Regions from separate parts of the Shinella oryzae genome, predicted to be linked through region 1. Evidence: riboswitches for the same ligand, from Rfam matches in the RefSeq annotation. Region 1 holds a riboswitch; the other holds the start of a gene.
What was found. Region 1 has a riboswitch for S-adenosylmethionine ahead of metA (homoserine O-acetyltransferase MetA). Riboswitches for the same ligand answer to the same signal wherever they lie in the genome.
Positions count from the first base shown of each region.

Region 2: another riboswitch for S-adenosylmethionine. It lies ahead of K6301_RS00780 (O-succinylhomoserine sulfhydrylase); the one in region 1 lies ahead of metA (homoserine O-acetyltransferase MetA).

Region 1 covers NZ_CP081987.1:2,872,111-2,876,434, reverse strand. Annotated here, with positions in the region: gene K6301_RS14060 (ABC-F family ATP-binding cassette domain-containing protein) at 1-1,811, shown strand, start outside; gene K6301_RS14055 (hypothetical protein) at 2,053-2,295, shown strand; SAM riboswitch at 2,396-2,473, shown strand; gene metA (homoserine O-acetyltransferase MetA) at 2,534-3,457, shown strand; gene K6301_RS14045 (GNAT family N-acetyltransferase) at 3,462-3,914, shown strand; gene K6301_RS14040 (aldose epimerase family protein) at 3,998-4,324, shown strand, end outside.
Region 2 covers NZ_CP081987.1:157,416-161,739, reverse strand. Annotated here, with positions in the region: gene K6301_RS00795 (hypothetical protein) at 1-100, shown strand, start outside; gene K6301_RS00790 (hypothetical protein) at 171-719, shown strand; gene K6301_RS00785 (2'-deoxycytidine 5'-triphosphate deaminase) at 971-2,077, opposite strand; SAM riboswitch at 2,156-2,234, shown strand; gene K6301_RS00780 (O-succinylhomoserine sulfhydrylase) at 2,278-3,462, shown strand; gene apaG (Co2+/Mg2+ efflux protein ApaG) at 3,585-3,977, shown strand; gene K6301_RS00770 (Hsp33 family molecular chaperone) at 3,996-4,324, opposite strand, start outside.

The DNA.
Region 1 (4,324 bases):
AACTCGATGATATCTTCTTGAGCTTCGGCGGCACGCCGCTGCTTGCGGGCGCGAGCCTGCAAGTGGAGCCGGGCGACCGCATCTGCCTCGTCGGCCGCAACGGCTCGGGCAAGTCGACGCTGATGAAGATCGCCGCCGGCCTGGCCGAGGCGCAGTCGGGCGAGGTCTTCCGCCACCCCTCGGCAACGATCCGCTACCTGCACCAGGCGCCGGATTTCGACGGCTACGACACGGTCGCCGCCTATGCCGAAGCTGGTCTCGGCCCGAGCGACGACCCCTACCGCGTCACCTACCTGCTCGAACATCTGGGCCTCGACGGCACGGAAGACCCGAAGTCGCTGTCGGGCGGCGAGGCGCGTCGCGCCGCACTCGCCCGCGTCATGGCGCCGGAGCCGGATATCCTTCTGCTCGACGAGCCGACGAACCATCTCGACCTGCCGACCATCGAATGGCTGGAAGGCGAGCTGCAATCGACCCGTTCGGCCCTCGTCGTCATCTCGCACGACCGCCGCTTCCTCGAAAAGGTCTCCAACGCCACCGTCTGGCTGGATCGCGGCCAGTCGCGCCGGCTCAACCGCGGCTTCGGCCATTTCGAAGCCTGGCGCGACGAGGTGCTGGAGGCCGAGGAGCTGGAGCAGCACAAGCTCGGCAAGGCGATCGAGCGCGAGGAACACTGGCTGCGCTACGGCGTGACGGCACGCCGCAAGCGCAACATGCGCCGCCTCGGCGCGCTGCACGACCTGCGCGCCCGCTACCGCGGCCACAAGGGCCCGCAGGGCAGCGTGCAGGCCAGCGCCTCCGACGCGCAGGAATCCGGCAAGCTGGTCATCGAGGCGGAAAAGATCACCAAGGCCTATGGCGAGCGCACCATCGTCGCGCCGTTCTGCATCCGCGTGCACCGCGGCGACTGCATCGGCCTCGTCGGCCCGAACGGCGCGGGCAAGACCACGCTGCTCAAGATGCTCACCGGCCAGCTCGCGCCCGACAGCGGCACGGTGAAGCTCGGCACCAATCTGGAGATCGCCACGCTCGACCAGCGCCGCGAGGACCTCAACCTCGACGACACGCTCGCCCATTACCTCACCGACGGGCGCGGCGAGACGCTGCTGGTCAACGGCGAGCAGCGCCATGTCACCGGCTACATGAAGGAATTCCTGTTCCAGCCGGAGCAGGCCCGCACGCCGATCCGCAACCTCTCGGGCGGCGAGCGCGCCCGCCTCATGCTGGCCCGCATCCTGTCGCGGCCGACCAACCTGCTCATCCTCGACGAGCCGACCAACGATCTCGACATCGAGACGCTGGACCTGTTGCAGGAGATCGTCGCCGGCTTCACCGGCACCGTGCTGCTCGTCAGCCACGACCGCGATTTCCTCGACCGCACCGTCACCTCCACCATCGCACCGGCCGATCCGGAAAATCCGGATGGACGCTGGATCGAATATGCCGGCGGCTACACCGACATGATGGCGCAGCGCCGCGGCGCAATCGAAGAAAAGCGCAAGGCGGAGAAAGCCGAGAAGGCGAAGGCGGCGGAAGCGGCCCCTGCCGCCGCCCCCTCCGACGGCAAGGCCAAGGGCAAGCTCTCCTACAAGCAGAAGTTCGCGCTGGAAAACCTGCCGAAGGAGATGGAGAAGGCGGAAAAGGAGATCGCCGCCCGCGAGGCGAAGATGGCCGACCCCAACCTCTTCACCAAGGACCCCGCCACCTTCAACACGCTCGCCGCCGAAATGGAAAAGCTGCGCGCCTCGCTGACGAGGATGGAAGAGGAATGGCTGGAGCTGGAAATGCTGCGGGAGGAACTGGAGGGCTGAGCAGGCCCGAAACAGGCTCTCTCCTCTTCGTCGTCATCCTCGGCCTTGAGCCGAGGATCCATGCGGCACCCGCGTCGGTGGATGCTCGGGTCAAGCCCGAGCATGACGGAGGAGGGGTGGAATGCAGGCGAATGAAACCCCTGTTCCCCGCGAAACAGCGCGGAAGACGAGGCCATGGGATAGTCGGGTCATCGGATGAGACGCGCTCATCCTGCAACCCGAAAGAGATCAGGAGCCTCCCATGCGCAATTTCATCATCTCCGCCGTCGTCGCCGCTGTCGCCGCCGTATCCTTCGCCGCACCCTCCCATGCCGGCCACTATGGCTACGGCCACAAGCATCACGGCTACAAGAAGCATTACAGCTACAAGAAACACCATGGTGGCCACTACGGCTACAGGAAGCACCATGGCTACAAGAAGCACTACGGCGGCTACGGCTACAACAGCCACAACGGCTACAGCTTCTCGTTCGGCTACTATTGAGCCCTTCGCCTGCATTCTGACCGAGGCCCGGATGCCCGCTGCATCCGGGCCCTTTACACTTGGAGGACGGCGGATTGATTCGCCGGCAAACAGGCGCTATCTAGGAGGTCGTGGTGATTTGGCCGGCCGGCTTGCAGCCACGTTAAACAAGTCGCTAAAGGGCCGCGCGAGGAAGAGCCTTACGTGGACCGGTTGCGACATCGTTGCGGCCGGTTTTTGTTTTGGATCGAGTTGAGACATGCCCATCAAGATTCCCGATACGCTCCCCGCCTTCCAGACCCTCGTCAACGAGGGCGTGCGGGTGATGACCGAAACGGTGGCGATCCGGCAGGATATCCGCCCGCTGCAGATCGGGCTGCTCAACCTCATGCCAAACAAGATCAAGACGGAAGTGCAGATGGCGCGCCTCGTCGGCGCCTCGCCGCTTCAGGTCGAGCTGTCGCTGGTGCGCGTCGGCGCCCACCGCGCGAAGAACACGTCGGAGGAGCACCTGCTTGCCTTCTACGACACCTGGGAAGAGGTGAAGCACCGCAAGTTCGACGGCTTCATCATCACCGGCGCCCCGATCGAGACCCTCGACTACGAGGAAGTCACCTATTGGGACGAGATGAAGCAGATCCTCGACTGGACGACGACCAATGTCCATTCGACGCTCAATGTCTGCTGGGGCGCGATGGCGGCGATCTACCATTTCCACGGCGTGCCCAAATACACGCTCGATGAAAAGGCCTTCGGCGTCTACCGTCACCACAACCGCAAGCCCTCGTCGATCTACCTGAACGGCTTCTCGGATGATTTCGAGGTGCCGGTCTCGCGCTGGACGGAGATCCGCGCGGAGGACATCCGCGCCGTGCCGGACCTCGAAATCCTGCTCGATTCGGATGAGATGGGTGTCTGCCTCGTCGAGGAGAAGGCAGGCAACCGCCTCTACATCTTCAACCATGTCGAATATGATTCGACCTCGCTGGCCGACGAATATTTCCGCGATGTCTCGGCCGGCGTGCCGATCAAGATGCCGCGGAACTACTTCCCGCACAACGACCCGGCCCTGCCGCCGCAGAACCGCTGGCGCGGCCACGCCCATCTCCTGTTCGGCAACTGGATCAACGAGATCTACCAGACCACGCCCTATGACCTCGAGAAGATCGGAACGGGAGCCTGATGCCATGAGCCGCGTCGTCATTCGCCCGCTGCACAAGGACGACGAGGGCGAATGGCGCCGCCTGTGGACCGCTTATCTCGCCTTCTACGAGACGGTTCTGCCCGAGGCGGTCTTCGCCACCACCTTCTCCCGGCTGACGGGCGAGGCGGCCGAGGGCGAGTATCGCGGCCTGCTCGCCACGCTCGACGGCAAGCCCGTGGGCCTCGCGCATTATCTCTTCCATCGCTCCTGCTGGACGACAGGCAATGTCTGCTACCTCCAGGATCTCTTCGCCGACCCCGAAGTGCGCGGCGCGGGCATCGGCCGGGCGCTCATCGAAGGCGTCTATGCCAGGGCGCGCGAGGCCGGCGCACCGGAGGTCTACTGGATGACGCAGGAGTTCAACGCCACCGCGCGCCGGCTCTACGACCGCATCGCGGAAAAGACGCCCTTCATCGTCTATCAGAAGAACCTCTGAACATCCCGAAAAGTATGACTTTTCGATTGCGGATCGGCGGAAATTGCCGCAGTTTGCCGGCCGATGATCAGGGAGGACATTCGATGGGTGAAGGACAGGAGATTTTCGGGCGGCTCGGCTCCGGCGAGGCGGTGGAGCGTGTGACGATCCGCGGCGGCGGCCTCACCGCACGGATCCTCACCTTCGGCGCCATCATTCAGGACCTGCGCCTCGACGGGCACGAGACACCGCTCGTGCTGGGTTTCGAGGATCTCGCAAGCTATCTCACGCACGTCACCTATTTCGGCGCGACGGCCGGGCGCTGCGCCAACCGCATCGCCGGCGGCCGCTTCACCATCGACGGCACGGATTACCAGCTGGAGCGCAACGAGCGCGGCGTGACCCATCTGCACGGCGGCCGTGACGGCGTC
Region 2 (4,324 bases), 610 kb from region 1:
CACGGCAAGCGTGATCGCGCGCACCTATGTGCCGCTGGACGGCACGAAGCATAAGCCTTCTAGGACCGGTCCGGTCACCTGCAGGAAAACCACTCACTGAGCCTGTCGGCCCACCGCGACGCTGCATTCTCGATAAACCCCACCACACTCCGAGTTACTGGACACAAACAATGTCACGTCGTCGCCGAAATATCATTCTTGGCCTTTGCTTCCTGCTTTCCCTCAAGTCGACGGCGGAAGCCAGCGGGGCAACGGTGTACAGCTTTGAAAACGTTCCCGATATTGCCAGCATAGTTCTGAAGGACGGCAAGATGTTCGCCGCATTCGGTGGCGCAACCGTCACGGATGCCATGAACACATTCAACAAGCTTCTTCCGCTGGATCTTAAGGGCAAGACCAAGTGCACGAAGCTTGAACATGTGGAACTGGGAACCGGCTGGACCGAAAATCCCTGCCTTACCGTCCGACATGCCAGCGACGGGGAGTATGTCATCGATGTGGTGAACAGGTTCGATTACGGAGACACCAGCGACGCGGGGTATGTCGACTTCCTCAAAACGGAGGACTTCGTCAAGGAAAGGCGCTTCACGTTTCGATTCTCGGTAAAAAGGAACAGCTGCGAGATCGAGGTCACGAAGCGCAGTTACATTCCCATCAACGGTAAAAAATCAAAGCCATCACGAACAGGCTCCGGCATCTGCACGGTAAAAAAACACTGAGAGAATGCCTGAACTCCATGGATATGCCCCCAAGAAGGTCTCGAGACGGTCCCATAGAGCCTAAATTTTTACCGCATTTCATAGCTCAGCCTTCGGCACCACACGCTCTCGATATCTGATCCCTTCAGTCATCGACTCAGATAACACGAGTTGCGTGCCAGCCCGATATCGAGCAATAGGCGCCATGTCCTTTGGAAGACCACGTTGGATCAAGGTGGGCGATTACTGGTGCCGCTAGCTTCTGCCAGGCGTCACCCGGCGCGGAAGTGTTTGGAGAGCTTGAGGCCCTGGGCCTGGTAGTTGGAGCCGAGGCCGGAGCCGTAGAGGCCTGCGGGGGCTTCGAGCATGTGCTCGTAGATCAGGCGGCCGACGATCTGGCCATGCTCGAGGATGAAGGGCACCTCGTGGCTGCGCACTTCCAGCACCGCGCGGCTGCCGGAACCGCCGGCCGGCGCGTGGCCGAAACCGGGATCGAAAAAGCCGGCGTAATGCACGCGGAACTCGCCGACGAGCGGATCGAACGGCGTCATCTCGGCCGCATAGAGCGGCGGCACATGCACGGCCTCGCGCGAGACGAGGATGTAGAACTCGTCCGGGTCGAGGATCAGCTCGTTGCGGCCACGGCTGAACAGGGGCTCCCAGAAATCGAAGATGTCGTGCTGGTTCTTGCGATCGACATCGACGACGGAGGTGTGATGCTTGCCGCGATAGCCGATGAGGCCGTCCAGCCCCGTGCCCTTGAGATCGATCGACAGGGCTATGCCGCCGCCGGAGACATTCGGCGTTTCGCTGGCGACGAGCGTGTCGCTGACATGCAGCGCCGTGAGCTCGTTTTCGCTGAGGAGCGCATTGCCCTTGCGGAAGCGGATCTGCGACAGGCGCGAGCCGCGGCGCACCACGATGGGGAAGGTGCGCGGGGAGATTTCCAGATAGAGCGGTCCGGCATAGCCGGCCGGGATCTTGTCGAATTCCTGCGCCCGGTCGGTGATGACGCGGGTGAAGATATCGAGGCGGCCGGTGGAGCTCTTGGGGTTCGCGGATGCGGCGAGTTCGGCCGGCAGATCGAGGCTTTCCATCAGCGGCACGATGTAGACGCAGCCGGTTTCCAGCACCGCGCCCTCGCTGAGATCGACGACGTGCAGTTGCAGGCGGTCGAGCTTGTCGGCGACGAGATGGGACGGGCCGGGCAGGAAACTTGCCCGCACGCGGAATGCCTTGGCGCCGAGGCGCAGATCGAGGCTCGCCGGCTGGATCTGGTCGTCATCCAGCGCGGCTTCGCTTTTCAGCCGCCCGCTTTCGAACAAGCCGCGGATGGCGTTATCCGCCAGAATGCCCGTGCTGCGCACCACAGAAGCCATGATCGTACCGTCCCGTCAGAAGGACCGCACAAAACCAAATGCCGGCAATTGACGCAAGCGCAGCCAAGCAGTATTAGCGGATTATCCCGTGGTGATTTGGCCGGCCGGCTTGCAGCCACGTAAAACAAGTAGCTAAAAAGGCCGGGTTCGAAACCGGCTTGCTTTTGCGGCCGGTTTTTTTGTTTGAAGGCGACGATCACATGAGCAAGTCCTGGCGTCCGGCCACCCAACTCGTTCACGGCGGAACCACCCGCTCCCAGCACGGCGAAACCGCCGAAGCCATCTTCCTCACGCAGGGCTTCGTCTATGACACGTCCGCTGCGGCCGAAGCCCGCTTCAAGGGCGAGACGGACGGATTCATCTACGCCCGCTACGGCAGCCCGACCAACGACATGTTCGAAAAGCGCATGTGCATGCTGGAAGGCGCCGAAGACGCGCGCGCCACCGCCTCCGGCATGGCCGCCGTATCCGCCGCCATCCTCTGCCAGCTCAAGGCGGGTGACCATATCGTCGCCGCACGCGCGCTGTTTGGGTCCTGCCGCTGGGTGGTGGAGACGCTTGCGCCGAAATACGGCATCGAATGCACGCTGATCGACGGCCGCGACCTCGCCAACTGGGAAGGCGCGATCCGCAAGAACACCAAGGTGTTCTTCCTCGAAAGCCCGACCAACCCGACGCTGGAAGTGATCGACATCGCCGGCGTGGCGACGCTCGCCAACCAGATCGGCGCGAAGGTGGTGGTCGACAACGTGTTCGCCACGCCGCTCTTCCAGAAGCCGCTGGAACTCGGCGCGCATGTCGTCGTCTATTCCGCCACCAAGCATATCGACGGCCAGGGCCGCTGCCTGGGCGGCGTCGTCCTGTCGGACAAGCAGTGGATCGACGAGAACCTGCACGACTACTTCCGCCATACCGGCCCGGCCATGTCGCCGTTCAATGCCTGGACGCTGCTGAAGGGCATCGAGACGCTGCCGCTGCGGGTGAAACAGCAAACGGAGAATGCGAGCCGTATTGCCGATTTCCTGGCCGACCAGAAGCAGGTCGCCCGGGTGATCTATCCCGGTCGCAAGGACCATCCGCAGGCCGATATCATCGCCAAGCAGATGACGGGCGGCTCTACGCTGGTCTGCTTCGAGATGAAGGGCGGCAAGGACGCGGCGTTCGCGCTGCAGGATGCCCTTGAAGTCGTGAAGATCTCCAACAATCTCGGCGACGCCAAGAGCCTGATCACACATCCGGCGACGACGACGCACAAGAACCTGACGGACGAGGCGCGTGCCGAACTCGGCATTTCCGCCGGCACCGTGCGCCTGTCGGCCGGCATCGAGGACAGTGACGACCTGATCGAGGATTTTGCCCGCGCGCTCTCCAAGGTCACCGCCTGATTCGTCAGGACGGACGACAGTTGAAAAAGGCGTCGGCCACAAGGCCGGCGCCTTTTGCGCTTATCCTTGACGAAACCTTATTCGTGTAGAATAGCAGGGGTCGTTAAGTTCAAGGCTTGCCCATGTATCGTGCGCTGACCCGCGACATCGAAGTGACCGTAGAGCCATATTATCTGGCAGATCAGTCCGATCCCGACGACAGCCGCTATGTCTGGGGATACCGGGTCGTCATTTCCAACCACTCCGACATCGCCGTGCGTCTGGTGACGCGCTATTGGCACATCACCGACCAGAACGGGCAGGTGGACGAGGTGAATGGACCGGGCGTGATCGGCGAGCAGCCGGTGCTGAGGCCCGGCGACACCTACGAATATTCATCGGGCTGCCCGCTGGAAACGCCATCCGGCATCATGTTCGGCCGCTACCGCATGGAAGCGGAAAACGGCGAGGCCTTTGACGTCGCCATTCCCGCCTTTTCGCTGGATACGCCGGGACAGGCGCGCACGCTGAATTGAGGGAGTTGCCACAAGCGTCTACTGCGGCAGGACTTCCGCGGCTTCGAAGCGGTATGTCGTCGAGCAGAACTCGCAGGTAACGGCGATCTCGCCCTTTTCGTCCGCCGTATGGGCGATCTCCTCGGCGCTGAGCGCTGCCAGCACGCCCTTCAGCTTTTCGCGCGAGCACGAGCAGCGGTCGAAGACCTGTTGCGGCGGGTAGACCCGCACGCCGCGCTCGTGGAACAGGCGAAACAGCAGCCGTTCGGTGCCGACATTCGGATCCGTCAGCTCATCCGCGTCGATGGTCTCGACCATGGCCTTGGCCTCGGCCCAATGATCATCGTCGTCGATCTTGTGGCCGGCCT